DNA from 2 places in the Variovorax sp. TBS-050B genome. Region 2 is predicted to be linked to the other one. Evidence: predicted binding sites of a transcription regulator. Region 2 holds the regulator's gene; the other holds the start of a gene.
The links. The regulator LexA, encoded in region 2, represses DNA repair genes until DNA is damaged. The targets are predictions, from matches to a motif close to ACTGTATNNNNATACAGT.
Positions count from the first base shown of each region.

Region 1: recA (recombinase RecA) is a predicted target of LexA. The motif match lies at 4,705-4,722, and genes of this name have one in related genera.

Region 1 covers NZ_JARXYR010000002.1:1,331,990-1,346,638, forward strand. The annotation lists partial or broken gene sucC (ADP-forming succinate--CoA ligase subunit beta) at 1-679, opposite strand, end outside; gene argC (N-acetyl-gamma-glutamyl-phosphate reductase) at 873-1,796, shown strand; gene M2165_RS09370 (hypothetical protein) at 1,824-2,540, opposite strand; gene M2165_RS09375 (SRPBCC family protein) at 2,615-3,046, opposite strand; gene recX (recombination regulator RecX) at 3,030-3,488, opposite strand; gene recA (recombinase RecA) at 3,531-4,643, opposite strand; gene M2165_RS09390 (MarR family winged helix-turn-helix transcriptional regulator) at 4,787-5,272, shown strand; gene M2165_RS09395 (response regulator transcription factor) at 5,340-6,014, shown strand; gene M2165_RS09400 (sensor histidine kinase) at 6,043-7,485, shown strand; gene M2165_RS09405 (sporulation protein) at 7,501-7,689, opposite strand; gene M2165_RS09410 (biotin--[acetyl-CoA-carboxylase] ligase) at 7,702-8,544, opposite strand; gene M2165_RS09415 (SET domain-containing protein-lysine N-methyltransferase) at 8,553-9,176, opposite strand; gene M2165_RS09420 (DNA topoisomerase III) at 9,262-12,210, shown strand; gene M2165_RS09425 (tripartite tricarboxylate transporter substrate binding protein) at 12,213-13,193, shown strand; gene M2165_RS09430 (LysR substrate-binding domain-containing protein) at 13,205-14,125, opposite strand; gene M2165_RS09435 (tripartite tricarboxylate transporter substrate binding protein BugE) at 14,239-14,649, shown strand, end outside.
Region 2 covers NZ_JARXYR010000002.1:4,162,962-4,177,610, forward strand. The annotation lists gene M2165_RS22270 (MotA/TolQ/ExbB proton channel family protein) at 1-265, shown strand, start outside; gene M2165_RS22275 (biopolymer transporter ExbD) at 280-702, shown strand; gene lpxK (tetraacyldisaccharide 4'-kinase) at 811-1,794, shown strand; gene M2165_RS22285 (Trm112 family protein) at 1,775-1,957, shown strand; gene kdsB (3-deoxy-manno-octulosonate cytidylyltransferase) at 1,954-2,727, shown strand; gene adk (adenylate kinase) at 2,868-3,524, shown strand; gene M2165_RS22300 (asparaginase) at 3,547-4,545, opposite strand; gene lexA (transcriptional repressor LexA) at 4,618-5,301, shown strand; gene M2165_RS22310 (hypothetical protein) at 5,487-5,822, shown strand; gene M2165_RS22315 (D-2-hydroxyacid dehydrogenase family protein) at 5,913-6,920, shown strand; gene M2165_RS22320 (MFS transporter) at 6,955-8,112, shown strand; gene M2165_RS22325 (3-hydroxyacyl-CoA dehydrogenase) at 8,239-9,759, shown strand; gene M2165_RS22330 (enoyl-CoA hydratase) at 9,800-10,579, shown strand; gene M2165_RS22335 (Crp/Fnr family transcriptional regulator) at 10,641-11,360, shown strand; gene M2165_RS22340 (phosphotransferase) at 11,362-12,468, shown strand; gene M2165_RS22345 (acyl-CoA dehydrogenase family protein) at 12,497-13,771, shown strand; gene M2165_RS22350 (GNAT family N-acetyltransferase) at 13,837-14,325, opposite strand; gene glmM (phosphoglucosamine mutase) at 14,322-14,649, opposite strand, start outside.

The sequences.
Region 1 (14,649 bases), 2.8 Mb from region 2:
ATGGCGGAACAGTCGCGTTGCTGTCGAAGTTGAACTTGGCGTCGAGGGCGATGATGTTGCCCTTGCTGTCGCGGTTGAGCGGGTTGATCTCGACCAGCGAGGCGTCCGTCTCCATGTAGCAGGTGTAGAGCTTCTTGAAGATGTCCACGGCCTGCGCGGTGGAATCGGCCGGGATGCCGATGCCGTCGGCGATCTGCTTGGCCTGTTCGTCGGTCAGACCCTTCTGCGGGTCGGCGAACACGGTGATGATCTTCTCGGGCGAGGAGTGGGCCACTTCCTCGATGTCCATGCCGCCTTCGCTCGAGGCGATGAAGGCCACCTTCTGCGTGGCGCGGTCGGTCACGGCCGAGACGTAGTATTCCTTCTGGATGTCCGCACCGTCCTCGATGTACAGGCGGCGCACCTTCTGGCCTTCGGGGCCGGTCTGGTGGGTCTTGAGCTGCATGCCCAGGATCTCACCGGCGAGCTTCTTGACGTCCTCGATCGACTTGGCCACCTTGACGCCGCCGCCCTTGCCGCGGCCGCCCGCGTGGATCTGGGCCTTGACGACCCACACCGGGCCTCCAAGCTTCTGGGCGGCCTCGACCGCCTCCTGAACCGTATAGGCCGGAATGCCGCGCGGCACCGGCACGCCGAACTTGGCAAGAATTTCCTTGCCCTGGTACTCGTGGATCTTCATGAGGGATGTCTCTCGGAAGGAGGGGGTTGAGAACGGGAGATCTGGCGTCTGAGGCTGTTTCTGCTCTGTTGCTCGCGGGCGACGGCAGCCTGGCGGCTGGGGGCGGCGAACAACCGCGGACTGTATCATGGTGCGCCGCACCAATACTCGACGTGCGGTTGCGGTCAATACGTACTTACAGGCAGGACCCACCATGGCCAAGGTTTTCATCGATGGCGAGGCCGGCACCACCGGCTTGCAGATTCGCGAGCGGCTCCAGACGATGCCGCAGATCGAGCTCGTGAGCATCGCGCCCGAGCTGCGAAAGGACGCGAACGCCAAGCGCGAGCTGATGGCCGGCGTCGACCTGGTGGTGCTCTGCCTGCACGACGACGCGGCGCGCGAATCGGTCGCGCTGATCGACCAGCTGCCCGGCCGCAAGCCGAAGATCATCGATGCCTCCACCGCGCACCGCGTCTCGCCGGGCTGGGTGTTCGGCTTTCCCGAGCTCGTGGCCGGCCACTGGCAGGCCGTGGCCGCGGCCGACCGCGTGGGCAACCCCGGCTGCTACGCCACGGGCGCCATCGCGATCGTGCGTCCGCTGGTCGACGCGGGCCTGCTGCCCGCGGACTTTCCGATCTCGCTGCCCTCGGTCAGCGGCTACTCGGGCGGCGGCCGCGCGATGATCGAGGCCTACGAGAAGGGCGAGGCCGCGCTGTTCGAGACCTACGCGCTCGGCCTCAAGCACAAGCACATCCCCGAGATCATGAAGTACACCGGCCTCACGCGCCGGCCGGTCTTCATTCCCTCGGTCGGCAACTTCAAGCAGGGCATGCTGGTGCAGCTGCCGCTGCATCTCGACCTGCTGCCCGGCAAGCCCCGGGCCGGCGACCTGCACGACGCGCTCGCTTCGCACTACGCGAAGAGCAACACGCCCGAGCAGTTCGTCCAGGTGCTGCCGCCCACCGACGACGGCAAGCTCGACGCGCTCGCGCTCAACGACACCAACCAGCTCGAGCTGCGCGTGTTCCCGAACGAGGACCACCGCCATGCCGTGGTGATCGCGCGCCTCGACAATCTCGGCAAGGGCGCGAGCGGCGCCGCGGTGCAGAACCTGAAGCTGATGCTGGCGCTCTGAGCGCCCGCGTTCTTCTTTTTCTTTTACTTACCGGTTCACGAGCCAGAGCCCCACGCCCAGCAGCACCGCATGCGCGCCGAGCGCGATGCAAAGCGGCAGGCGCGAGGGCTCGGCGATTTCCTGCAGCGCGTCGTGGATGCGGCGCGTGAGCAGCGCGCGCAGCGCCGGGTCCTGCGCGGGCTCGCCCTCGCCTGCCGCCGCCGGCGCGCCCTGCGCGGTGCGCGTCTGCTGCCACTCGGCCAGCACCTCGGCGAGCGGCAGCCGGCCGAGGAGCCAGCCGACCACCGCGCGCACCGCCCTGCCCTCGCCGAGCACCGGCGCCAGCGGCTTCACGAGCGCATCCACGGTGAGCCCGTCGGCCGCGCGCTGCAGCGCGACGTGGGCGCGCGGCATGGCCTCGATGCGCCCGGCGATGGCGGCGGCGAGCCGCTGCGACACGGCCTCGCCGCGCGCCGCGACGATCTGCTGCATCGCGCGTGCGCGGCCCCGCGCCACGCCCAGCATCGCGTAGACGACCACGAACAGCAGCAACAGCACGGCCACGAGCGAGGGCGGCGAACTCAGCAGCGCGAGCGCCGCGCCGCCGCCACCCGCGCGCGCCCCCGCATAGCCGGCGCCTTGCAGCTGGCCCAGGTAGAAGAAGAACACGCCGCCGCCGAGCACGAGGCCGAGCAGCACGCCCCCGAGCGCCGAGCCGGCGAACACGAGCCCGGCCTTCGCGCCGGTGCGGACGAGAGACGACATGGAATCCTCCGGTTGTTGTTGTCGCTGTGGGGCCCGGATGATGCATCAGGCGGCGCGGCCGCCCGGCGGCGGCTTCAGCCCTCGGCTTCGAGCAGCCGCGCCAGCGTCTGCAGGTCGCGCGCGATCCAGGCCGCATCGCGCTCGAAGGCCGCGTCGTCCATGTGGGGCTGGCGCAGCAGCGTGAACTGCAGCTCGCAGGCGTCGGGCGCCACGCCGATCACGCGGAACGGCAGGTAGACCTCCGGCACGCCTTCGGGTGCGACCCAGTGGTCGAGCACGCCGAAGTCGTTGGCGGGCGCGAAGCGCATCCGCACCTCGCCGCTTTCGGGCGTGGTCACGGTCCAGTGATCGCCGTGCGGCACCAGCGCGCTCTTGGCCAGGCCGCTGGCCCAGTCGGGCAGGCGGGCCGGATCGGCGGCAAGCCGGTAGGCGCGGCGCCAGTCGCAGGCCACGCGCTGCGTGACCACGCGGGACTGCAGGGAAGCCTCTTCATTCGGTGTCGTCATCGAAATCGCTCCTGAGCACCTTGGCCGCCACCGCGGCCGAAAAACCGCGCGCGAGCAGAAAGCGCATCTGCTTCGCCCGCTCCTTGGCGTCGGCGGGCGGCGCCTCGAAACGGCGGCGCCACAGCGCGGTGGCGCGCTCGAGCTCCGTGGCCTGCAGGCCGGCCACCGCTTCCGCGATGGCGGCCGGCGCAATGCCCTTGGCCTGGAGCTCCTGCCGCACCCGCGCAGCCCCCGCGCGAGCGGCCCGCTGGTGCAGCACCGAGGCCACCACCCGCGGCTCGCTGATGAAATCCTTGGCCGCCAGTTCGTCCAGCGCGCGCGCGAGCGTGCCGGGTTCTTCTTCATGCCTGGCCAGCTTGCGCTCCAGCTCCGCGCGCGAATGCTCGCGCTGGCTCAGGAGCCGCAGCGCGCGGCCTTTGAGAGAGGGACCGTCGAAAGCCATGCGCATCGCCGCACGGTCCCGAAAGGACCGTGCGCCCCGGACTTACTCGCCGGCCTTGTCGGCCTTGGCCGCCTTCGCGGGCTTCTCGGCCTTTTCGGCCGCGGGTGCGTCGGCATCGGCCGCCAGCAGCGGAATGCCCAGCGACTCGCGCACCTTGTTCTCGATCTCGCGCGCCAGTTCGGGGTTCTCGCGCAGGAACTCGCGCGCGTTGTCGCGGCCCTGGCCGATCTTCTCGCCGTTGTAGGCGTACCAGGCGCCCGACTTGTCGAGGATCTTGGCGTTCACGCCCATGTCGATGATCTCGCCCTCGCGGCTGATGCCCTCGCCGAACAGGATGTCGAACTCCGCCGTCTTGAACGGCGGCGACACCTTGTTCTTCACCACCTTGACCTTGGTCTCGTTGCCGATCGCCTCGTCGCCCTTCTTGATGGTGCCGATGCGGCGGATGTCCAGGCGCACCGAGGCGTAGAACTTCAGCGCGTTGCCGCCGGTGGTGGTTTCGGGCGAGCCGAACATCACGCCGATCTTCATGCGGATCTGGTTGATGAAGATGACCATGCAGTTGGTCTTCTTGATCGTGGCGGTGAGCTTGCGCAGCGCCTGGCTCATCAGGCGGGCCTGCAGGCCGGGCAGCGAGTCGCCCATCTCGCCTTCGATTTCGGCCTTGGGCGTGAGCGCGGCGACCGAGTCGACCACGATCAGGTCCACCGCGCCCGAGCGCACCAGCGAATCGACGATCTCGAGCGCCTGCTCGCCGGTGTCGGGCTGGCTGATCAGCAGGTCGGACAGGTTCACGCCGAGCTTCTGGGCGTACTGCACGTCGAGCGCATGCTCGGCGTCGACGAAGGCGCAGGTGCCGGCCTGCTTCTGCATGGCGGCGATGACCTGCAGCGTGAGCGTGGTCTTGCCCGACGATTCCGGGCCGTAGATCTCGATCACGCGGCCGCGCGGCAGGCCCCCGACGCCCAGCGCGATGTCCAGGCCCAGCGAGCCGGTGGAGACCACCTGGATGTCTTCCAGCGCCTCGCCTTCGCCGAGCCGCATGATCGTGCCCTTGCCGAACTGCTTTTCAATCTGCGCCAGCGCGGCCTGCAGGGCCTTGGCCTTCTCACTGTTGGCGACCGAGATGCTTGCGCCCTTGACGACTGCGTCCATGTGGAACTCCTTGAAAATCAACGGTTTGTGTCTGGTTTCATCCATCTGCTGTTAATCACAGGCTGGATGCTTGAACAGTAGTGTAGGGGCTCGTTGGGCGGAGTAAACCCGTTTTTTGGTCAGTTTGCTTTACCATTCGGGCCATGGCCGATGCCGCTTTCCCGCTCGATGCCGACGCCTGGCGGCAGATCCACCTGGGCCGCCTGCTGGGCCACGCCATGCGCCGCTTCGACGAGCGCGTGCTCGAACTCATGGCGCACGACGTGGACGTGCCGCTGGCGCTCTCCAACCTCGCCGCCCGCGCGCAGGTGAGCGCGGCGCACATCCACATCACGCGGCATCTCGCGCGCGAGGGCTCGCGCCTCACCGACCTGGCCGAGCGCGCCGGCATGACCAAGCAGGCCATGGGCGCGCTGGTGGATCAGTGCGAAGCCTGGGGGCTGGTCACGCGCGGCCCCGATCCGCTCGACGCCCGCGCGCGCCGCGTGCGCTTCACGGCCGACGGCCTGGCCTGGCTCGACGCCTTCCGCCACGCCGTGACCCAGGCCGAGCGCGAGTTCCGCGACAGCGTCGGCCACGACGTCGCCACCGTGGTAACCATCGGTCTGGAAGCGTACACGGCGGGCTAGACTCGGCCAGGAGACAACCTATGTGAGCGGCGCCCCTGCAGCGCCGTCAACCGGCCGGAGGTGGCGCATGCGGATTCTGATTGCGGAGGACGACCAGGTGCTCGCCGATGCCCTGCTGCGCAGCCTGCGCACCTCGGGCGCGGCGGTCGACCATGTGGCGAACGGCTCGCAGGCCGACACCGCGCTCATGACGCACAGCGAGTTCGACCTGCTGATCCTCGACCTCGGCCTGCCGAACCTCCACGGCATCGAGATCCTCAAGCGGCTGCGCGCCCGCGGCTCGCAGCTGCCCGTGCTGGTGCTCACCGCGGCCGACAGCGTCGAGGAACGCGTCAAGGGCCTGGACAACGGCGCCGACGACTACATGGCCAAGCCCTTCAGCCTGCAGGAGCTCGAGGCGCGCGTGCGCGCACTCACGCGCCGCGGCATGGGCGCCACCAGCAACACCATCCGCCACGGCCCGCTGGTGTACGACCAGGCCGGCCGCGTCGCCACCATCGACGGCAAAATGGTCGAGCTCTCGGCCCGCGAGCTGGGCCTGCTCGAAGTGCTGCTGCAGCGCGCCGGCCGGCTGGTCAGCAAGGACCAGCTGGTGGAGCGGCTGTGCGAATGGGGCGAGGAAGTGAGCCTCAACGCGATCGAGGTCTACATCCACCGGCTGCGCAAGAAGATCGAGAAGGGACCGGTGCGCATCGCCACGGTGCGCGGGCTGGGCTACTGCCTCGAGAAGATCCAGTCCTGATGCGCCTGGGCGAAGGCCGGGAGCGGGCATGAAGCTCTTCCAGCGCGCGCAGCGCTCCCTGTTCGGCGAGATCCTCGACTGGATGCTCACGCCGCTGTTGCTGCTGGTGCCGGTGAGCATCGGCGTCACGTGGCTGGTGGCACAGGGCATCGCCAATGCGCCGTTCGACCGTGCGCTCGAGTACAACGTGCAGACGCTGGCGCGGCTGGTCACGGTGCAGCAGGGCCAGACGACCTTCGTGCTGCCGCAGCCGGCGCGCGAGATCCTGCGCGCGGACGATGCGGACCGCGTGTACTACCAGCTGCTCGACAGCCACGGCAAGCTGGTCAGCGGCGAGGCCGACGTGCCGCATCCCAATCAGGACGAGCCCCCCGCGATCGGCGTGGTGACGCTGCGCAACGGCGAGATGCGCGGCAAGCCGGTGCGCGTGGCCTCGCTCTGGCTGGCCAGCCAGGACGATGCGGCGCCGGCCCTGCTGCAGGTGGCCGAAACGCGCGAGAAGCAGTCGGTGCTCGCGACCGAGATCATCAAGGGCGTGCTGCTGCCGCAGTTCGCGATCCTGCCGCTGGCGGTGCTGCTGATCTGGCTCGCGCTGGTGCGCGGGATCAAGCCGCTGTCGGTGGTGGAAGCGCGCATCCGCGAGCGCCGCCCAGGGGACCTGAGCCCGCTCGACGAGTCCTCCGTACCGCTAGAGGTGGTGCCGCTGGTCTCGTCGGTGAACGAGCTGCTCGACAAGCTCAACGATTCGATCCACACGCAGAAGCGTTTCCTCGCTGATGCGGCGCACCAGCTCAAGACGCCGCTCGCGGGCCTGCGCATGCAGGCCGACCTGGCGCAGCGCGAGGGCGCCAATGCCGACGAGCTCAAGCAGTCGCTCAAGCAGATCGGCCGCGCCAGCGTGCGCGCCACGCACACGGTCAACCAGCTGCTTTCGCTCGCGCGGGCGGAGAGCACCGGCGCGGGCACCGGGCGCCAGCCCTGCGACCTGGCGCGGCTCACGATCGAGGTGGTGCGCGAGGCGGTGCCGCGGGCCATCGAGCGCCGCGTGGACCTGGGCTACGACGGCGCCCAGCCGGGCGCGCCGGGCGTGGTGCTCGAAGGCAACGCCACGCTGCTGAAGGAGCTGATCCGCAACCTGGTCGACAACGCGATCAACTACACGCCTTCCAGCGACGAGCGCCCGGGCGTGATCACGGCGCGCGTGCTGGCCGATCCCTTCGGCCACGTGGTGCTGCTGCAGGTGGAGGACAACGGGCCGGGCATCGCCGAAGCCGACCGCGAGCTGGTGTTCGAGCCCTTCTACCGCGTGCTCGGCAACGAGGCCGACGGTTCGGGGCTGGGCCTGCCGATCGTGCGCGAGATCGCCAACCTGCACCATGCGCAGGTGAAGCTCGAGGATGCGCATCCGGGCCGGCAGCCGCCCGGGGCGCGCTTCACGGTGCGCTTCGAGGGCGAATCCGCGGCGGACTGACCGGCGGGCGGGCGCTCAGGGGGCGGCCCGGGCGTCCTTGCGGATCTGCAGCCACTCGGGATGCACCTGGCGCCCGAGGCGCTGCGGCTCGCGCTCGTTCAGGCTTGCGGGCGCGAGGCCGAAGCCGGCGAGATCGCCGCGCGACCACAGCCAGTAGCCGGCATTGGCGAGCAGCAGGAGGACGAGGAAGAGACGCAGCTTCATGGTGGCCGCGTCTCAGAGCGCCATGCCGCGCGGGCGCACGCTGACTTCGTCGCTCGAGACCATCTGCAGCCCTTCGGCGGTGCGCACCTGCAGCTCGCCGCCCCAGGCCACGCCTTCGCACAGGCCGGCGGTGCCGTCGCTGAGCTGGACCTCGCGGCCGCGCAGCGCATCGCGCGCGGCAAAGCGTTCGGCGAAGGGCGCGAAGCCCCGCGTCTCGAAGGCCTGCACGCTGCGCACCAGCGGCGCCGCCAGCTCGGCCAGCACCTCGGGCGCGCGTGCGTCGGGCCGCCATTGGCGCAGCCACGCCGGCGGGGTGCGCATGCCCTCGGCCTCGCGCGGGCCGATGTTGATGCCGATGCCGATCACGAGGTAGCGCGCCGCGGCGGCGGCCGTGGCGTCGGCGCGCGCCGCATGCGGCACCGCGGTCTCGATCAGGATGCCGGCGAGCTTGCGGTCGTCCACCCACAGGTCGTTCGGCCACTTGAGCGCGACCCCCGCCGCGCCCGTGGGGTCGAGGCTCTCGGCCACGGCGACGCCGACGGCGAGCGACAGGCCCGCCCAGTCGCGCGGTGCGAGCGGCAGCGCCAGCGAGAAGGTGAGCGACGAAGACACGGCCGCCGCCTCGTCGCGGCGCTGCGCGCTCTGCCAGGGCCGCCCGAGCCGGCCGCGCCCGGCGGTCTGGTGTTCGGCCACGAGCAGCACCGGCTCGCTGCGGCCGGCGCGCGCGCGGCGCATCAGCTCGGCATTGGTCGAATCGATCTCGGCCACGGCCTCGACGGCGAAGCCCGGCAGCAGCGGCGCCACCGCCGCGGCAATGCGGTCTTCGAACCAGGAGGCGGCCGTGGCGCTCGTCATGTGTCCGGTCAGCCCTCGGCTTTGCGGGCTTTCTTCTTCTTTTCCGATTTCTTCTCGGCCTTCTTTTCAGCCTTCTTTTCGGCCTTGCGGGCTTCCTTCTTCTTTTCCGCCTTCTTCTTTTCGGCCTTCTTTGCGGACTTCTTTTTCTTCTTTTCCTCGTCCTCGTCCTTCGGCGTCAGCAGCGTGCCGCGGCAGTTCTCGGAACCGCACCAGCACGGAAACTCGGACAGCAGCTTCGGCGTGTAGGGCTCGTCGATGATCAGGCCGTAGTCGTAGTTGAGTTCTTCTCCTGCAGCAATGTTGCGCAGTGCCTTGATATAAACGCGCCCATCGACCTCGTCGGCTTCGCAGTTCGGATCGCAGGAGTGGTTGATCCAGCGGGCGGCATTGCCGTTGACGTTGCCGTCGATCACCCGTCCGTCGTCGATGTGGAAGTAGAAGGTGTGGTTCGGCTGGGCGGGGTCGTGCGGATGGCGGCGCAGCGCCTCCTTCCAGCTGATGACTTCGCCCTTGTATTCGATCAGCGTCTCGCCTTCCGCAATGTCCTGCACGGCGAAGACGCCGTTGCCATGGACGGTGGAGCGCCGCGTCTGGATTCGGCGGCCGCCGGAAGATGTGGATTTGGAAGGCATCGCCGAAGTCTGTTAGGTTGAATATGCACACATGCGCGCGTGCGCATGCGCACGCGGGAAGCCGCAGAGTATAGAGAGCCCTTAGATGACAAAGACTTTGGTAATCGCAGAAAAGCCGTCGGTGGCGCAGGACATCGTCCGGGCGCTCACGCCGGTCGCCGGCAAGTTCGAAAAGCACGACGAGCATTTCGAGAACGAAAGCTACGTCGTGACCAGCGCCGTCGGCCACCTGGTCGAGATCCAGGCGCCCGAGGAATTCGACGTCAAGCGCGGCAAGTGGAGCTTCGCGAACCTGCCGGTGATCCCGCCGCACTTCGACCTGAAGCCCGTCGACAAGACCAAGACGCGCCTGAACGCGGTGGTCAAGCAGGCCAAGCGCAAGGACGTGACGCAACTCATCAACGCCTGCGACGCGGGCCGCGAGGGGGAGCTGATCTTCCGCCTGATCGAGCAGTATGCGGGCGGCAAGTCGGGCCTCAACAAGCCCGTCAAGCGCCTGTGGCTGCAGTCGATGACGCCGCAGGCCATCCGCGAGGGCTTCGAGGCGCTGCGCACCGAGAAGCAGATGCAGGGCCTGGCCGATGCCGCCCGTTCGCGCTCCGAGGCCGACTGGCTCGTGGGCATCAACGGCACGCGCGCGATGACGGCCTTCAACTCGCGCGACGGCGGCTTCTTCCTCACCACCGTGGGCCGGGTGCAGACGCCCACGCTGTCGGTGGTGGTGGAGCGCGAGGAGCAGATCCGCAAGTTCGTCTCGCGCGACTACTGGGAAGTGCATGCCACCTTCCAGGCAGAGGCCGGCGAATACCCGGGCAAGTATTTCGACCCCCAGTGGAAGAAGGCCAACGCGCCGCTCCTGCCCAATGGCGAGCCCGATGCCGAGCAGCGCGCCGACCGCGTCTGGAACGAGCGCGACGCGCTCGCCATCGCCGAGGCCGCGCGCGGCAGGCCCGCGAGCGTGACCGAGGAGAGCAAGCCCACCACGCAGGCCTCGCCGATGCTGTTCGACCTGACCTCGCTGCAGCGCGAGGCCAACAGCCGCTTCGGCTTCAGCGCCAAGACCACGCTCGCGCTGGCCCAGAGCCTGTACGAGCGCCACAAGGCGCTGACCTATCCGCGGACCGATTCGCGCGCGCTGCCCGAGGACTACCTGCCGGTGGTCAAGGAGACCATGGGCATGCTCGCCACGAGCGGCATGAAGCACCTGGCACCATTCGCGAAGCAGGCGGTGGACGGCAACTACGTCAGGCCCAACAAGCGCATCTTCGACAACGCCAAGGTGTCGGACCACTTCGCGATCATTCCCACGCTGCAGGCGCCCAGCGGACTCAGCGATGCCGAGCAGAAGCTCTACGACTTCGTGGTGCGGCGCTTCCTGTCGGTGTTCTTCCCGAGCGCCGAGTTCCAGGTGACCACGCGCATCAGCACGGTGGCGCACCAGGGCCGGAACTACGCCTTCCGCTCCGACGGCAAGGTGCTGGTGAAGCCGGGCTGGCTCGCGATCTACGGCAAGGAAGCCGTGAACGACGACGACGAGAAGGACGGCAAGAACCTGGTGCCGGTGAAGCCCGGCGAGATGGTGAAGACGCTCGCGGCCGACGCCAAGGGCCTGAAGACCCGCCCGCCGGCGCGCTATTCCGAAGCCACGCTGCTCGGCGCGATGGAAGGCGCCGGCAAGACGATCGACGACGACGAACTGCGCGAGGCGATGCAGGAAAAGGGCCTCGGCACCCCGGCCACGCGCGCGGCCACCATCGAAGGCCTGATCACCGAGAAGTACATCGTGCGCGAGGGCCGCGAGCTGATCCCGACCGCGAAGGCCTTCCAGCTCATGACGCTGCTGCGCGGCCTGGGCGTGGAGGAGCTCTCCAAGGCCGAACTCACGGGCGAGTGGGAATACAAGCTCGCGCAGATGGAGAAAGGCGCGCTGAGCCGCGACGCCTTCATGCGCGAGATCGCGCAGATGACGGAGCACATCGTCCGGAAGGCGAAGGAGTACGACCGCGACACCGTGCCGGGCGACTACGCCACCCTCTCCACGCCCTGCCCCAACTGCGGCGGCGTGGTGAAGGAGAACTACCGCCGCTACGCCTGCACCGGCAAGCCGGGCAGCGAGCCCTGCGGCTTCTCGTTCGGCAAGTCGCCGGCCGGGCGTACCTTCGAGGTGGCCGAGGCCGAGGCGCTGCTGGCCGACAAGCACATCGGGCCGCTCGAGGGCTTCCGCTCGAAGGCGGGCTGGCCGTTCACCTCGGAGATCGTGCTCAAGTACGACGAGGAGGCGAAGAACTGGAAGCTCGAGTTCGACTTCGGCGACGACAAGAACGCCGACACCGGCGAGATCGTCGACTTCAGCGATCAGGACACGGTCGGGCCCTGCCCCATCTGCGGCGCGCCGGTGTTCGAGCACGGCAGCAACTACGTCTGCGAGAAGTCGGTGCCCACGAATGCGCAGCCCACGCCGAGCTGCACCTTCAAGACCGGCAAGATCATCCTGCAGCAGCCGGTGGAGCGCGCGCAGATGGAAAAGCTGCTCGCCACCGGCAAGACCGACCTGCTCGACAAGTTCGTGAGCATGCGCACGCGCCGCGCCTTCAAGGCCTTCCTGACCTGGAACGCCGAGGAAGGCAAGGTGACCTTCGAGTTCGCGCCGCGCGAAGGCGGCAGCAAGTTCCCGCCGCGCAAGACCTTCGGCAAGGCGGCGCCCGCGGGCAAGACCGCGGCGGCGAAGAAGGCGGCAGCCAAGACGCCCGCGGCCAAGAAGGCCCCGGCCGCGAAGAAGGCCGCCGCGCCGCGCAAGCCCGGCGCGGGCCTGAAGCCGAGCGACTCGCTGGCCGCGGTGATCGGCGCCGAGCCGGTGGCGCGCACCGAGGTCATCAAGAAGCTCTGGGACTACATCAAGGCCAACGGCCTGCAGGACGCGACGAACAAGCGCGCCATCAACGCCGACGCCAAGCTCAAGCCGGTGTTCGGCAAGGACCAGGTGACGATGTTCGAGCTAGCGGGCATCGTGGGCAAGCATCTGTCGGCGCCATGAGCATGCAGCGCCGACAGCTCGTTCTGGCCGTGGCCGCCGCCGCGTTCGCGGGCGCTTCCGTGCCGGCGCTGGCCGCCGCATGGCCTGACAGGCCCGTGAAGCTCGTGGTGCCCTTCCCGCCCGGGCAGGCCACCGACATCTTCGCGCGCGCGCTCGCCGAGCAGCTCGGCCGCCGGCTCGGGCAGCCCGTGATCGTCGACAACAAGGCCGGCGCGGGCAGCAACATCGGCACCGAGTTCGTGGTGCGCGCGCCGGCCGACGGCTACACGCTGGTGGTGGCCGGCAGCGCGATGGCGGTGAATCAGACGCTCTACGCCAAGCCGGGCTTCGACCCGCGCAAGGACCTGGTCGGTATCTCGCTGATCGCGACGGTGCCGCTGGTGTTCCTTGCCACGCCCGAAAGCGGCATCCGCAGCATGGCCGAGCTGGTCGCGCGCGCCAAGGCCGAGCCGGGCCGGCTCAGCTACGCGAGCGCCGGCATCGGCGGCACGCAGCACCTGTCGGGCGAGATGTTCAAGTCGGCGGCGCGCGTGTTCATCACCCACATCCCCTACCGCGGCAGCGGTCCGGCGCAGGCGGACTTCCTCGGCAACCAGGTGCCGCTGATGGTCGACTCGGTCACGGCGGCGCTGCCGCACATCAAGTCGGGCAAGGCGGTGGCGCTGGCGGTCACCTCGGCGAAGCGCTCGTCGCAGCTGCCCGAGGTGCCGACGGTGCGCGAAAGCGGCGTGGCCGGCACCAAGGATTTCGAGGCCGTGGGCTGGCTGGGCCTGATGGCGCCGCGCGGCACGCCGGCCGAGGTCACGGAGCGGCTCAACAGGGAAGTGACCGAGATCCTCAAGACCGAGCAGATGGCGCGCTTCATCCGCGACCGCGGCTCCGAGCCGGCGCCCACCACGGGCGCCGAGTTCGACCGCTTCGTCGCGAGCGAGATCCAGCGCTGGGGCCAGGCGGTCAAGGCCTCGGGCGCCAAGCCCGAGTAGCCAGCCGCGGCTCAGGCAGGCGTCGCCGCCTGCGCGCCCAGGTCCACGTCCGCGAGCAGCCAGCGGCGGAAGTGGTCGAGCGTGGCGAGCTGGCCGCGCCCTTCCGGGTAGCAGAACCAGTAGCCCTCGTTGCCGCGGTAGCCGCCCTCGGGCAGCGGCTCGTCGACGAGCCCCGCGGCAATGTCGTCCTGCACCAGGCAGCGCGGCACCAGCGCCACGCCCATGCCGACCATGACCGCGCGGATCATGGTCTGGAACTGGTCGAACTGCGGGCCGGCCAGCGGATCGAGGCCGCGCACGCCGTGCGCCTCGCTCCATTGCAGCCACGACTGCGGCACCGTCACATGGCGCAGCAGCGTGCAGCGCGCCACGTCCTGAGGGGCGCGGATGCGCACCTCGGCCAGCTCCGCGCGCGGCGCGATCAGCGCCACGTCCTGCCCCGCGAGGTAGTGCGAGCGCGCGCCGGGCCAGTGGCCGTCGCCGAACAGGATCGCGCAGTCGAGCTCGGGCCGCTCGAAGTCGTAGCCGTGCACGAAGGGCACGAAATGCAGCGTGATCTGCGGATGGCGGCGCTGGAAGTCGGGCAGCCGCGGAATCAGCCACTTGGCACCGAAGGTCGGCAGCGTCGAGAGGTGCAGCGCGCCGCCGCCGTCGCCGCTGGTGATGAGCTCGAGCGTGGCCGCCTCGAGCTGCGCGAGCACCGCGCGCACCGCCTTCTCGTAGCGTTCGCCCGCGGGCGTGAGCGCGAGGCGCTTGCGGCTGCGCTCGAACAGCGGCACGCCGATCCAGCGTTCGAGCTCCTGCACCTGCTTGCTCACGGCGCCCTGCGTGAGGTGCAGCGCCTCGGCGGCGCGCGAGACGCTGTCGAAGCGCACCACGGCCGAGAAGGCGCGCAGCAGGTTCAGAGGCGGGGAGAGACGGCGGAGCGACATGGCGGGATGTCCATCAAAACATTCCAGATCAGAATGTTAGCTGGTCTATCCTTTGCTTGGATGAACAGGCAACTTTTTGCTTCGTTCCTCCTCTTCCATTGGAAAAATCCCCCATGCAACGTCGTCTTCTTCTTTCCGCGCTGGCGGCAGCCACTGTCGCTCCTGGAATGTCTTTCGCCCAAGGCAAGCCGATCCGGATGATCGTGCCCTTCCCGCCCGGCGGCGCCACCGACATCACGGCGCGCGTGCTTTCGGAGCCGCTGGCCAAGATCCTGCAGCAGCCCGTGGTCATCGACAACCGCGCCGGCGCCGGCGGCTCCATCGGCATGGCCGAAGTGGCGCGCTCGGCACCCGACGGCCTCGCCTTCGGCGTGGCCACGCTCTCGACGCACGGCGTGAACCCGGCCGTATACCAGAAGCTGCCCTACGACCCGGTCAAGGGCTTCGTGGCGGTGACCGAACTCGTGAAGGCGCCGGGCGTGGTCGTGATCAACCCGCAGGTGCTGCCGGTGAAGAATTTCGCC
Region 2 (14,649 bases):
GCTCGGCCTCCTGGGCACGGTCATCGGCATGATCGAGATCTTCGGCTCCCAGTCGCCCGGCAGCGGCGCGGTGGGTTCTGGCAATCCCGCCCAGCTTGCGCACGGCATCTCGATCGCGCTCTACAACACGGCCTTCGGCCTGATCGTCGCGATCCCGACGCTGATCTTCTGGCGTTATTTCCGCAGCCGGGTCGACGAATACCTGCTGCACCTCGAACTCTCGGGCGAACGCTTCGCGCGCCACCTCAGCGCACTGCGCAAATGAGCCGCCGCGCCCGCATGCAGTTTCGCCACGGCGCGCGCGACGAGCCGGAGATCAACCTGATCCCGTTCATCGACGTGCTGCTGGTCATCCTGATCTTCCTGATGCTGTCGACCACCTACAGCAAGTTCACGGAGATGCAGCTGCGCCTGCCGACGGCCGACGTCGATGCGCAGCGCGACTATCCCAAGGAAGTGATCGTCGGGGTGTCCGCCGACGGGCGCTACACGGTCAACAAGACCCCCGTGGCGGAGCGCAGCGTGGACGCGGTGGCGGCAGCGCTGGCATCGGCCGCCACCGGTGGCAAGGACAGCGTGGTCATCATCAGCGCCGACGCCACCAGCCCGCACCAGTCGGTGATCACGGTGATGGAAGCCGCGCGCCGCGCGGGCCTGGTGCAGATCACCTTCGCAGCCCAGTCGACGGCGAATCCGCACTAGATGAACGGCTCCTGCAGCGCCTCCTTCGAACGCGCGATGCCCATTCGGCCGGGCTGCGCCGGTCTCGCGGGCACGCCCGAAGGCAGCGCGCCCCCGCGAGGAAGCTGAATGAAGCTGCAGCAGGCGTGGCTGCACCGCGGCGCACTGGCCTGCCTGCTGTGGCCGCTGTCGCTCCTGTATGCGGCGCTCTTCGCGCTGCGACGCTGGCTCTACCGGCGCGGCTGGCGCCGCACCGAACGCGTCGGCGTGCCGGTGATCGTGGTCGGCAACGTGATTGCCGGCGGCGCCGGCAAGACCCCGGTGGTGATGGCGGTGGTGCGGCATCTGCGGGACCGCGGCCTGCGGGTCGGCGTGGTGTCCCGCGGCTATGGCCGCCGCACGGACGATTGCCGCGAGGTGCGCGAGGACAGCGCGCCCGAGGACGTGGGCGACGAACCGGCCCTGATCCGACGCGCGACCGGAGCGCCCGTGTTCGTGGCGCGGCGCCGCATCGAAGCGGCACGCGCCCTGCTGGCGCGGCATCCGGCCACGCAGGTGATCGTGAGCGACGACGGCCTGCAGCACCTCGCGCTGGCGCGCGACATCGAGATCTGCGTGTTCGACGACCGCGGCGTCGGCAACGGCTGGCGGCTGCCCGCGGGGCCGCTGCGCGAGCGCTGGCCGCGGCCCTGCGACCTGGTGCTCCACAGCGGCAGCCGGCCGGCCTTCGAGGGCGGCTACACCGCCACGCGCGCACTGGCGCCGGAGGCGGTGGCGCGCGACGGCACCCGCGTTCCGCTCGAGACGCTCGCGACCCGGCCGGTGGTTGCGCTCGCCGCCATCGCGCGGCCCGAGGCCTTCTTCGAGATGCTGCGCGCGCGCGGGCTCACGCTTTCGGCCACGATCGCGCTGCCGGATCACCACGATTTCGAGAACTGGGAGCGGCCCGCCGCCGACGGTCAGCGACTGCTCTGCACCGAGAAGGATGCGGTCAAGCTCTGGCGCAAGGCGCCCGACGCCCTGGCGGTGCCGCTCGACTTCATGCCTTCTCCAGCCTTCTTCGCCGCGCTCGACGCGAAGCTATCATCGCTCGATGGACACCAAGCTGCTTGAACTGCTCGTCTGCCCCGTCACCAAGGGCCCGTTGACCTGGAACGCCGAGAAGCAGGAGCTCTGCTCGCGCAGCGCGCGGCTCGCGTATCCGGTGCGCGACGGCATCCCGGTGCTGCTGGAGAACGAGGCGCGCACGCTGTCCGACGAAGAGCTGGGGCTGTGAGCTTCACCGTCCTGGTACCCGCCCGGCTGGCTTCGACGCGGCTGCCCGACAAGCCGCTGGCGGACATCGCCGGCCTGCCGATGGTGGTGCGCGTGGCGATGCGCGCGGGCCGGTCCGGCGCGTCGCGCGTCGTGGTCGCGGCGGACCATGCGTCGATCGTCGATGCCTGCCGCGCGCATGGCATCGAGGCCGTCCTCACCCGGCAGGACCATCCGAGCGGCAGCGACCGCCTCGCCGAAGCCTGCGAGCAGCTGGCGCTCGACGGCGACGACATCGTCGTCAACGTGCAGGGCGACGAGCCGCTGATCGACCCCGCGCTGATCGACGCCGTGGCAGCCACGCTGGCCGCGAAGCCCTCGGCGGCGATGAGCACCGCCGTGCACGCGATCGATTCGCTCGCCGACTTCATGAACCCCAACGTGGTGAAAGCCGTGCTCGACGCGGAGGGCCATGCGCTCTACTTCAGCCGCGCACCGATTCCGTGGTGGCGCGACGGTTCTTCGGGCGGCGCGGCGCCCACCGTGCTGCCTTCGCCGGCGCCGCTGCGCCACATCGGCATCTACGGCTATCGCGCCGGCTTCGTGCGGCGCTTTCCCGCGCTGCCCCCCGCGCCGGTCGAGGCCACCGAAGCGCTCGAACAACTGCGCGCGCTGTGGCACGGACACCGCATCGCCGTGCACGTCAGCCAGACGGCGCCGGGCCCCGGCGTCGACACGCCCGAAGACCTCGCCCGCGTGCGCGCGATCCTCGCGGCCGCTCCCGCCGACTGAGGCGCCGAGGCGCGCGCACCGAGGGCGGCGGCACGAATCGCGGGCGCCCTCGCATGCTATCCTCGAAGCAATTCCGCCTTGCGCGGCCACGAGGCCGTGGCAGGGTGCGACACAAAATCTAAGAACCGTCCGAGGACACCATGAGACTAATTTTGCTGGGCGCGCCCGGGGCGGGCAAAGGCACGCAAGCCACCTTCATCTGCCAGAAGTACGGCATTCCGCAGATCTCCACGGGCGACATGCTGCGCGCGGCGGTCAAGGCAGGCACGCCGCTCGGGCAGCAGGCCAAGGCGGTCATGGAATCGGGCGGGCTGGTGAGCGACGACCTGATCATCGACCTCGTGAAGGAACGCATCGCGCAATCGGACTGTGCCGGCGGCTTCCTGTTCGACGGCTTCCCACGCACCATTCCGCAGGCCGACGCCATGAAGGCAGCCGGCGTCAAGCTCGACTACGTGCTCGAGATCGACGTGCCGTTCAGCGACATCATCGAACGCATGAGCGGCCGGCGCTCGCACCCCGCGTCGGGCCGCACCTATCACCTGAAGTTCAACCCGCCCAAGGTCGAGGGCAAGGACGACGTGACGGGCGAAGACCTGATCCAGCGCAAGGACGACGAGGAAGAAACCGTGCGCAAGCGGCTCGAGGTCTACAGCCAGCAGACGCGTCCGCTGGTCGACTACTACTCCGCCTGGGCGAAGGCCGACCCCGCCAACGCGCCCAAGTACCGCGCCATCAAGGGCGTCGGCACCGTCGACGAAATCACCCAGCGCGCGCTGGCCGCCCTGAGCAGCTGAGCGCCGCGCGAGGCGCTGCCCTTCAGGCTGCGCCCTGCGCCTTCTTCTTCACCGCGAGCAATTCCAGCATCAGCGCGATCCGCGCCTTGACCGGCGTCAGGGCGCCGGCATCGCGCAGGCGGTCGTCGGGCCTCGGCAGGATGCGTCCGCTCGCGCAGCGCGTGGCGCGCAGCACCTCGATGCCGGCCTGCTGCGCGCGCAGCGCCGCGGCTTCGAGCGCATGGTGCACCGTGCCGTTGCCGGTGGCCGCCAGCACCAGGCCGCGCACCGGCGCCGCAGCACCCGACGCGCGCTCCTGAACCAGCAGATCGATCAGCGCGCCACTCGCGCCCGCATGGCTCATGACGACCTCGACGCGCGGCCAGCCCATGGCCGCGATCTCTGCCGCATCGAGCGCGAACGGCGCTCCGCTGCGAGGCCAATCCCGCAGGCGCCGCACCGCGCCCTCCTCCACGTAGCCGACCGGCCCGGCATCGCCCGAGGCGAAGGCGTCGGCACGGTAGGTATGCACCTTCTGCACGTCGGGCGCGCCATGGATCGTGCCGGCGCAGACCACCGTCACGCCGCCGGCGCCCGCCGTGGCCGCCACCGCCATCGCATCGCGCACGTTCTGAGGCCCGTCGGGCGACAGCGAACTCGCCGGGCGCATGGCGCAGGTCAGCACCACCGGCTTGGCGGGCGCAAGCACCGCGTGGAGGAAGTACGCCGTTTCCTCGATCGTGTCGGTGCCGTGGGTGATCACCACGCCTGCGACGTCGGCCTCCGACAGCAAGGCGGCGCAGCGCTGCGCCAGCTGCAGCCCGACGTCGAAGCCCATGTCCTTGCTGTCGAGCTGTGCCACCTGCTCCGCGGCGAGCGTGATGCCCTCGGGCGCCGCGATGCCGCCGAGCAGGTCCGCCACGGGGACTTCACCCGCGGTGTAGCCGATGTTGTCGCCGCTGCTCGCGGCCCGGCCCGCGATGGTGCCGCCCGTGCCCAGGACCACGACGCGCCGCGCAGCCGGTGGGATGAAATCGACCATGGGTTGCCAACTTTTAAAAACTGGTTAAAAATACAGGTACTGGATATTCAGCCAGTGCCGCAAGGAACCACTATGCAGTTCGCCGTGAAGCTTACCGCCCGCCAGCAGCAGATCCTCGATTTGATCCAGAGCGCCATCGCACGCACCGGCGCGCCGCCCACGCGGGCGGAGATCGCCAACGAGCTCGGGTTCAAGTCCGCCAACGCCGCCGAAGAGCACCTGCAGGCGCTCGCCCGCAAGGGCGTGATCGAACTCGTGAGCGGCACCTCGCGCGGCATCCGGCTGAAGGGCGATGCACTGCGCTCGCTCAACGAAACGCGCCACCGCGAAGGCGCGCAGTTCTCGCTCTCGCTGCCCGGCATGGCGCAGCTCGCGCTGCCGCTCATCGGCCGCGTGGCTGCGGGTTCGCCGATCCTCGCGCAGGAGCATGTCGACCAGACCTACTACGTCGAGAACACGCTGTTCCAGCAGCAGCCCGACTATCTGCTCAAGGTGCGCGGCATGTCGATGCGCGACGCCGGCATCATGGATGGCGACCTGCTCGCGGTCCAGGCCACCAAGGAGGCGCGCAACGGTCAGATCGTGGTGGCACGCCTCGGCGACGAAGTCACGGTCAAGCGCCTCAAGCGCAACAAGCAGGTCATCGAACTGCACGCCGAAAATCCGGACTACCCCACGATCATCGTCCAGCCCGGCGAGCCTTTCGAGATCGAAGGCCTCGCGGTCGGCCTCATCCGCAACACCATGCTGATGTAGCCCGGCCTCGGGCCGGCTGCGAGCAGCAGCACCACCCCATCCAGCCGCATCAGGTGGCGGGCGTATGGCACACACAGTGGCCATCACCCTGTTGCGTCCGGCGAAAGCAATCCTGCCTGTGTTCAACCTCAAACCTTCTTGGAGTTCACATGGGAATCGCCCTACTCGCTATCGTTGACCTTTGGATGCCGCTGCAATCGCTCGCCAGCCGCTTGCTGCCGGCGCGCGGCGCGCGCCAGCGCCAGGCGGGCAGCGCCTCCGCCGGCCTGCGCTACGTGGCGGTCCGCCCCGCCTGCACGGCGCGCAGCCATGGCCAGTCCACGCCGAAAGCAGCGCCCGCGGCCGCCCGCCCCCTGCGCGTGATCCGCGTGGTCGACGGCCACCAGGGCGAAAAGCGCAGCACCAACCGCATGGTGATTTCGGGCCGCATGGCCGACGTCTGTGCCGAACTCGACCGCCTCGCGGCCCTGGAAGCGATGGAAACGGTCGCTGCCACGCCGCAGTCCTCGCGCCTGCACTGAACCCGTATCGCCCGGTGACCAGAGCCCGGGACGGGTATCCAAACGTTCACACGCACGTCATGTCAATGCTGCGAGGCACAATGGCGTGCCATGAACATTGTGATCCTCGACGATTACCAGGACGCCGTGCGCAAGCTGCGCTGCGCCTCCAAGCTCGACGCGTATGCGGCCAAGGTCTATACCAACACGGTGAAGGGCATCGGCCAGCTTTCGGTCCGCCTGAAGGATGCCGACGTGATCGTGCTGATCCGGGAGCGCACCCACATTTCGCGCCAGCTGATCGAGAAGCTGCCCAAGCTCAAGCTCATTTCCCAGACGGGCCGCGTGGGCGGGCACATCGACGTCACCGCCTGCACGGAGCGCGGGGTGGCGGTGGCCGAGGGCACGGGCTCGCCGCAGGCGCCCGCCGAACTCACCTGGGCGCTGATCATGGCGGCCATGCGCCGGCTGCCGCAGTACATCAGCAATCTCAAGCACGGGGCCTGGCAGCAGTCGGGGCTCAAGTCGGCTTCGATGCCGCCCAATTTCGGACTTGGTTCGGTGCTCAAGGGCAAGACCCTCTGCATCTGGGGCTACGGCCGCATCGGGCAGCTGGTGGCGCGCTACGGACAGGCGTTCGGCATGCAGGTCGTGATCTGGGGCCGCGAGGCGAGCTGCGCCAAGGCGCGGTCCGACGGCTTCCAGGTGGCGCAGAACCGCCAGGAGTTCTTTGCCGCGGCCGACGTGCTGTCGGTGCACCTGCGGCTGAACGAGGAGACCACCGGCATCGTCACGCTCGAGGACCTCTCGCGCATGAAGCCGACCGCGCTCTTCGTCAACACCTCGCGCGCGGAGTTGGTCGAGGCCGATGCGCTGCTCGCGGCGCTCAACCGCGGCCGTCCGGGCCTGGCAGCGATCGACGTGTTCGAGAGCGAGCCGCCGCTGCAGGGCCATGCGCTGCTGCGGCTCGAAAACTGCATCTGCACGCCGCACATCGGCTATGTCGAGCAGGAGAGCTACGAGAGCTATTTCGGCCAGGCCTTCGACAACGTCGTGAGCTTCATCAAGGGCAATCCCACCAACATCGTGAACCCCGGCGCCCTGCAGGTTCGCCGGTGAACGCCGCCCCGCCCGGCAGAGCGGGAGCGACGCCATGAACCGCACCGCACCGCGCGGCGCGCTCTGGGCGCTGCTGGCGGGCAATTTCGTGATCGGCACGGGCGTGATGGCGGTGCCGGGCACGCTCAACGAGATCAGTACCTCGCTGGACGTCACCGTGGCGACGGCGGGCCAGCTGATCACCGCGGCGGCGATGGTGATGTGCCTTGGCGCGCCGCTGCTCGCGGCCGTGGTCGCGGGCTGGGACCGCCGCCTGCTGCTCACGCTCACGCTGGTCTGGTATGCCGCAGGGCATGCGCTGGCGGCGCTGATGCCGAGCTTCGCCGCCCTGCTCCCCGTGCGCATGCTCACCGTGGTGGCGCCCGCCATCTTCACCCCCCAGGCCGCGGCCTGCGCCGGCATGCTGGTGCCGCAGGAACACCGCGGACGCGCCGTGACCTTCGTCTTCCTCGGCTGGTCCGTGGCCTCGGTGCTGGGCCTGCCGATCGGCGCGCTGATCGGCGGACATCTGGGCTGGCGCACCGCCTTCGGGGCCATCGCGCTGCTGAGCCTCGCGAGCGCGGGCTGGGTCTGGCTGACCCTGCCGACCGGCATCCGGCCCGCGGCGCTCACGGCGGCCGCCTGGTCGCGCGTGCTGCGCAGCCCGGTGCTGATGGGCATCGTGTCGGTCACGGCCCTGCAGGGTTCGGGGCAGTTCGTGCTGTTCAGCTATTTCGGCCCGATCCTGAAGCGGGACTTCGGCGCCGACCCGGGCACGCTGAGCCTGATGTGGGCGCTGTTCGGGCTCTTCGGCCTCGCGGGCAACATGCTCGTGAGCCGCTTCATCGACCGCCTCGGCGCGGGCCGCATGGTGCTCGTGACGAGTTCGCTGATCGCGCTGAGCCTGCTGCTCTGGCCCTCGGCACACACGCTGCCGTGGCTGGCCGCGGTGCTCGTGCCCTGGGGCCTGGGCTGCTTCGCCGCCAATTCGGCGCAGCAGGCGCGGCTCGTGGGCCTCGCGCCCGCGCTCGCGCCGGGTTCGGTGGCGCTGAACAGCTCGGGCATCTACGTCGGCCAGGCGGTGGGCGCGGCGCTGGGCGGATGGCTGCTGGCCCACGATGCCTCGGCATGGATGAGCTTGGTCGGGCTGGCGCTGCTGCTCACGGCCATCAGCGTGAGCGTGGCCGTCGATCGCAGCCGCCGCCCCGCCTGACGCACCCGCGTAACACCTGCAGCGCCCGCGCGGCCCGTGCCTGCAAAATCGGGGGCTGCACCCGCCGCGGCGCGCCGCGGTGCCGTCCACGGGCCCCGCCCCCAACCAGCGAAAATCTTTCTGCAAATGACAGTGAACTACACCCGGATCGGCGTCGTCGGCGCCGGCGCCATGGGCCGAGGCATCGCCCAGATCGCGGCCCAGGCGGGCAGCGACGTGCTGCTGCTCGACAGCGTCGCAGGCGCCGCGGAACGCGGGCGCGAAGCGCTCGCAGCCCAATGGAACAAGCTGCACGAGAAGGGAAAGATCGACGCCGCTGCGCGCGATGCGCACATCGCACGCGTCAAAGCGGTCGATTCGATCGCCGCCCTCGCCGCCTGTGATCTCGTGATCGAAGCGGTGGTCGAAGACCTCGCGGTCAAGCGCCGCCTGTTCGGCGAGCTCGAATCGGTCGTGGCCCCCACGGCCACGCTCGCGACCAACACCTCCTCGCTCTCCGTCACCGCGATCGCGGCCGGACTCGCGCATCCGGAGCGCGTGGCGGGCTTCCACTTCTTCAACCCGGTGCCGCTGATGAAGGTGGTCGAGGTGGTGGCGGGCTTCAAGACTTCGGCCGAGACCTGCAAGCGGCTCGCGGGCTATGCCGCGCAGATGGGCCACAGCGCAGTGCAGGCGCAGGACACGCCCGGCTTCATCGTCAACCACGCGGGGCGCGGCTACGGCACCGAGGCGCTGCGCATCGTGAGCGAGGGCGTGGCCGACTTCGCGACGGTCGACCGCATCCTGAAGGACCAGGCGGGGTTCCGGCTCGGCCCCTTCGAGCTGATGGACCTGACCGCGCTCGACGTGTCGCATCCGGTGATGGAGTCGATCTATCACCAGTACTACGAGGAGCCGCGCTTCCGGCCGAGCGTGATCACCGCGCAGCGCCTCGCGGCCGGTGCGCTGGGGCGCAAGACCGGCGAGGGCTTCTACCGCTACCAGGACGGCGCGATGCAGCAGGCGCCCGAGGCGCCGCCGCCCACCGTGGGCACGCTGCCCGCGGTCTGGGTCTCGCCCCGTGCCGCCCGGCGCGCCGAACTGCTGCGCCAGGTGAACACGCTGGGCGCGCAGATCGACAGCGGCGCGTCGGCCGCGCCCGGTTCGCTGATCCTGGTGGCACCGCTCGGCTTCGACGTGACCACCATGGCCGCCGTCGAGCGCCTCGACGCCACGCGCACCGTCGGCATCGACATGCTGATCGACGATGCCGCCACCCGGCGCCGCGTGCTCGCCACCAATCCCGCGACCCGGCGCGACATGCGCGATGCGGCCCATGCCCTCTTCGCGCGCGACGGCAAGGCCGTGAGCGTGATCCGCGACAGCGGTGGCTTCGTCACGCAGCGCGTGGTCGGCACCATCGTGAACATCGCCGCCGACATGTGCCAGCAGCGCGTGTGCTCGCCGGCCGATCTCGAGACCGCAGTGCAGCTGGGCCTCGGCTATCCGCGCGGGCCGCTCGCCATGGGCAACCTGCACGGGCCAACCAACATGCTCGAAGTGCTGTTCAACCTGCAGACGGTCTACGGCGACCCACGCTATCGCCCGAGCCCGTGGCTGCGCCGGCGCGGCGCGCTCGGCCTGAGCCTGCTGCACGAAGAAGAGTAGCCCCACCCATTCCCCAACCACCGATGAAAGCATCACAGCCATGACCGCCGAACTGAAGAGCACCAGCGAGGGACGCACCATGGTGCTGACCATCGCCAATCCGACCCAGCGCAATGCGCTGAGCCCCGAGATCTACGCCGCGGGCATCGAGGCGCTCAACGGCGCCGAGAGCAGCCACGAGGTCCGCAGCGTCGTCATCGTGGGCCAGGGCGCCTGGTTCTGCGCCGGCGGTTCGCTGCAGCGGCTGGCCGACAACCGCCAGCGCGATCCTTCGGTGCAGGCCGAAAGCATCGAGGGCCTGCACAACTGGATCGACTCGATCCGCGCCTTTCCCAAGCCGGTCATCGCCGCCATAGAGGGCGCGGCGGCGGGCGCGGGCTTCTCGCTCGCGCTGGCATGCGACTTCGTCGTGGCCGCGCGCGATGCGATCTTCGCGTCCTCGTACAGCAACGTGGCGCTGTCGCCGGTCGGCGGCCTGAGCTGGGAGCTGGGCCGGGCGCTGCCGCGCCAGCTCGCGAGCGAGTGGCTGATGGGCGGCGAACGCATCACGGCACCGCGGCTGCATGCCGCCGGCCTGGTGAACGAACTCACCGAGAACGGCCAGGCGCTCGCGGGCGCACTGGCGCTCGCGGGCCGGCTCAACGCGCATGCACCCAATGCGCTCGCGAGCATCAAGGAACTGCTGACGGAGTCGCGCGGCGCCACCTACGCATCGCAGCTTTCGCAGGAGCGCGATCACTTCGTGCGCAACCTGCATCATCCGAACGCCGGCATCGGCATCGCCGCATTCCTCGAGAAGAAGCCGCCGCAATACGGCTAGCAGCGCGCCCCGTCGCTCCCGTGACACCTCCCAGCTTTTCAGTCGCCGACAGGACAGACCAATGGACGACCCCATTCTTACCATCGAAGAACGTGAAGCGATCAACAGTGGTCGCTGGTTCTCTTCCCTTTCGCCATCGCTACGGCACGACATTCTTCGATGCGCCTTCGTCAAACGCCACAAGGACGGCGACCTGATCTCCGCCCGGGGCGATCCGCCCGATCACTGGATCGCCTGCGCCAAGGGCGCGGTGCGCGTCAGTTCGACGGCGGTCTCGGGCAAGCAGGTGACGCTGACCTACGTGGAGCCGGGCATCTGGTTCGGCGACGTGGCGATGTTCGACGGGGACCGGCGCACGCACGACGCCTATGCGCATGGGGAGACCACCATCCTCTGCGTGGCGCGGGCCGATTTCCAGAAGATCCTCGCGACCCACGTCGAGCTGTACGAAGCGCTGATGCGGCTGCAGGCGCGGCGCATCCGCACGCTGTTCGGCCTGGTGGAGGACCTCAACACCCTGCCCCTGCGCGCGCGGCTCGCGAAGCAGCTCATCCATCTGGTGCGCAGCTACGGCGTGCCGAACCTGGAAGACGGCAGCCAGACGCGCATCGGCCTGCACCTGGCGCAGGAAGAGCTCGCGCAGCTGCTCGGCGCCTCGCGCCAGCGGGTCAACCAGGAGCTCAAGACCATGGAGCGCGAGGGCACGATCCGCATCGAACCGGCGGGCCTCGTGGTGCTGGATCGCGCGGCGCTGATGCGCATCTCGGAAGCAGATCACTGACATGAGCCAGGACTTCTCCAACTTCATCGGCACCCGTGCGGTCTCGTCGCAGCATGCCTTCGACGTCGAGGCGCTCTCCGCCTGGCTCGCGGCGCACCTCGAAGGCTTCGAGGGTCCGCTCTCGGTCGAGATGTTCAAGGGCGGCCAGTCGAACCCGACCTACAAGCTGGTCACGCCGAAGCAGAGCTACGTGATGCGCGCCAAGCCCGGCCCGGTCGCCAAGCTGCTGCCCTCGGCCCATGCGGTCGAGCGCGAGTTCAAGGTCATGCGCGGGCTGGCCGGCACCGACGTGCCGGTGCCGCGCATGCACTGCCTGTGCGAGGACGAGAGCGTCATCGGCCGCGCCTTCTACGTGATGGAGTTCATGCAGGGCCGCGTGCTCTGGGACCAGTCGCTGCCGGGCTTCAGCAACGCCGAACGCGCGGCCCATTACGACGAGATGAACCGCGTGATCGCCGCGCTGCACACGGTCGACTTCGCCGCGCGCGGCCTGGCCGACTACGGCAAGCCCGGCAACTACTTCGAGCGCCAGATCGGCCGCTGGAGCAAGCAGTACAAGGCCTCGGCCGACGGCGCCGGCGCGCTCTCGCAGCCGATCGAGGCGATGGAGCGGCTGATCGACTGGCTGCCCACGCACATGCCCGAGAGCGCGCGCGACGAGAGCAAGGTCTCGATCGTCCACGGCGACTACCGGCTCGACAACGTGATGTTCCACGCCACCGAGCCGCGCATCATCGCGGTGCTCGACTGGGAGCTCTCGACCCTCGGCCATCCGCTGGCCGACTTCAGCTACCACTGCATGTCGTGGCACATGCCGCCCACCACCGGCCGCGGCATCGGCGGCGTCGACGTGGCGGCGCTGGGCATTCCCACGGAGAGCGAATACATCCGCCGCTACTGCGAGCGCACGCGCATCAGCACGCCCGAAGCGCTGGCGCCGGACTGGAACTTCTACCAGGCCTACAACCTGTTCCGCATGGCCGCGATCCTGCAAGGCATTGCCAAGCGGGTCGAGGCCGGCACCGCATCGAGCGAGCAAGCCGTGGCTTCGGCCCGCGGTGCGCGCCCCATGGCCGACATGGCCTGGCAGTTTGCCCAAAAGGCGTAGCTGCCCTACCCCCACCAGGAGACAGACGATGGACTTCGATTACTCGGCAAAAACCAAGGAACTCCAGAAACGCGTCAGCGCGTTCATGGACGATCACATCTATCCTGCCGAAGCCGAGTATTCGGCCGAACTGGCCGCCAACACGGCCGCCGGCAAGCGCTGGACCGCGCTCGAGACGGTCGAGAAGCTCAAGAAGAAGGCCAAGGCCCAGGGGCTCTGGAACCTGTTCCTGCCGGTCGACAGCGCCGCCGCCTCGGGCTATGAAGGCGCGGGCCTCACGAACCAGGAGTACGCGCCGCTCGCCGAGATCATGGGACGCGTGCAGTGGGCTTCCGAAGTCTTCAATTGCTCGGCGCCCGACACCGGCAACATGGAGACCATCGCCCGCTACGGCTCCGAGGACATCAAGGCGCGCTGGCTCAAGCCGCTGCTCGAAGGCCAGATCCGCTCGGCCTTCGCGATGACCGAACCCGAGGTGGCGTCGAGCGACGCCACCAACATCTCGACCCGCATCGAGCGCCAGGGCGACGAGTACGTGATCAACGGTCACAAGTGGTGGATCTCGGGCGCGGCCGATCCGCGCTGCGCGGTCTTCATCACCATGGGCAAGAGCGACCCCGAGGCGCCGCGCCACTCGCAGCAGAGCATGGTGATCGTGCCGGCCGATGCCAAGGGCATCCGCATCGTGCGCCCGCTCAACGTGATGGGCTACGACGATGCGCCGCACGGCCACGTCGAGATGTATTTCGAGAACGTGCGCGTGCCGGTCGACAACATCCTGCTCGGCGAAGGCCGCGGCTTCGAGATCGCGCAGGGCCGCCTCGGCCCGGGACGCATCCACCACTGCATGCGCCTGATCGGCCTGGCCGAGCGTGCGCTCGAACTCATGTGCCGGCGCGCATCCTCGCGCGTGGCCTTCGGCAAGACCGTCGCCTCGCAGACGGTGACGCAGGAGCGCATCGCCGAGGCGCGCTGCAAGATCGACATGGCGCGCCTGCTCACGCTCAAGGCCGCATGGCTGATGGACGTGGCCGGCAACAAGGTCGCCAAGACCGACATCGCGATGATCAAGGTGGTGGCGCCGAGCATGGCCTGCCAGGTGATCGACTGGGCCATGCAGGCGCATGGCGGCGGTGGCATGTGCGACGACTTCCCGCTGGCCTACGCCTATGCCGGCGCGCGCACGCTGCGCTTCGCGGACGGCCCGGACGAAGTGCACCGCAACGCGATCGCGAAGTGGGAGCTCGGCAAGTATTCGGCCGCCGCCAAGACCGAAGCCGACATGCCGGTGACGCGCTTCTGATGCGCTGACGAACAACGCACCGCAAGGGCCGCGGCGATCCGATCGCCGCGGCCTTTCTTGTTTCGTCAGAGCTTCTTCTGCAGGAACACCGCGTGCCCGAAGGCCGGGTCGAGCTGGTAGTTCGCAAACCCCTCGCGCTCGTAGGCACGCAGGGCCGGCGCGTTGCCCGAGAGCACTTCGAGCGTGAGCTTGCACGCGCCGCGCCGGCGCGCCTCCTGCTCGACGCAGGCGAGCATCCGCTGCGCGACCCGCTGGCCGCGGTGGCTCGCCAGCACGACCACGTCGTGCACGTTGACGAGCGGCTTGCAGGCAAAGGTCGAAAAGCCCTCCATGCAGTTGACCAGCCCGACGGGCCGGTCGCCGTCGTAGGCGAGCACGCTGAAGGCCTGTGGCCGTGCCGCGAGCGCCGCCGGAAGGGCCGCGCGGACCTCGGCGTCGAGCGGCGTGCCGCCACCCGCGGGGTCGCGCGCATAGCCGTCGAGCAGTTCGACCAGCGCGGCCGCCTGCGCGGCATCGCGGTAGTCGGCGAGAACGACCCGCACCGTCGCCGTCATGGCGCCAGCGTGGCCGCCAGCTGCTGCGCGCAGGCCTCCGCCTGCTTCGCATCGCGCGCCTCGACCATCACGCGCACCAGCGGCTCGGTGCCGCTCGCGCGGATCAGCACGCGGCCGCCGTCGCCGAGCTCGGCTTCGATGCGCCGGGTCTCGCGGCTCAGGGCCTCGTTGCGCTGCCAGTCCTGGCCCGGCGTCAGGCGGACGTTGATCAGCGTCTGCGGGAACAGCGTGATGCCCGCAAGAAGCTCCGCCACCGTCTTGCCGCTGCGCACGCAGGCCTGCAGCACCTGCAGCGCGCTCACGATGCCGTCGCCGGTGGTGTGG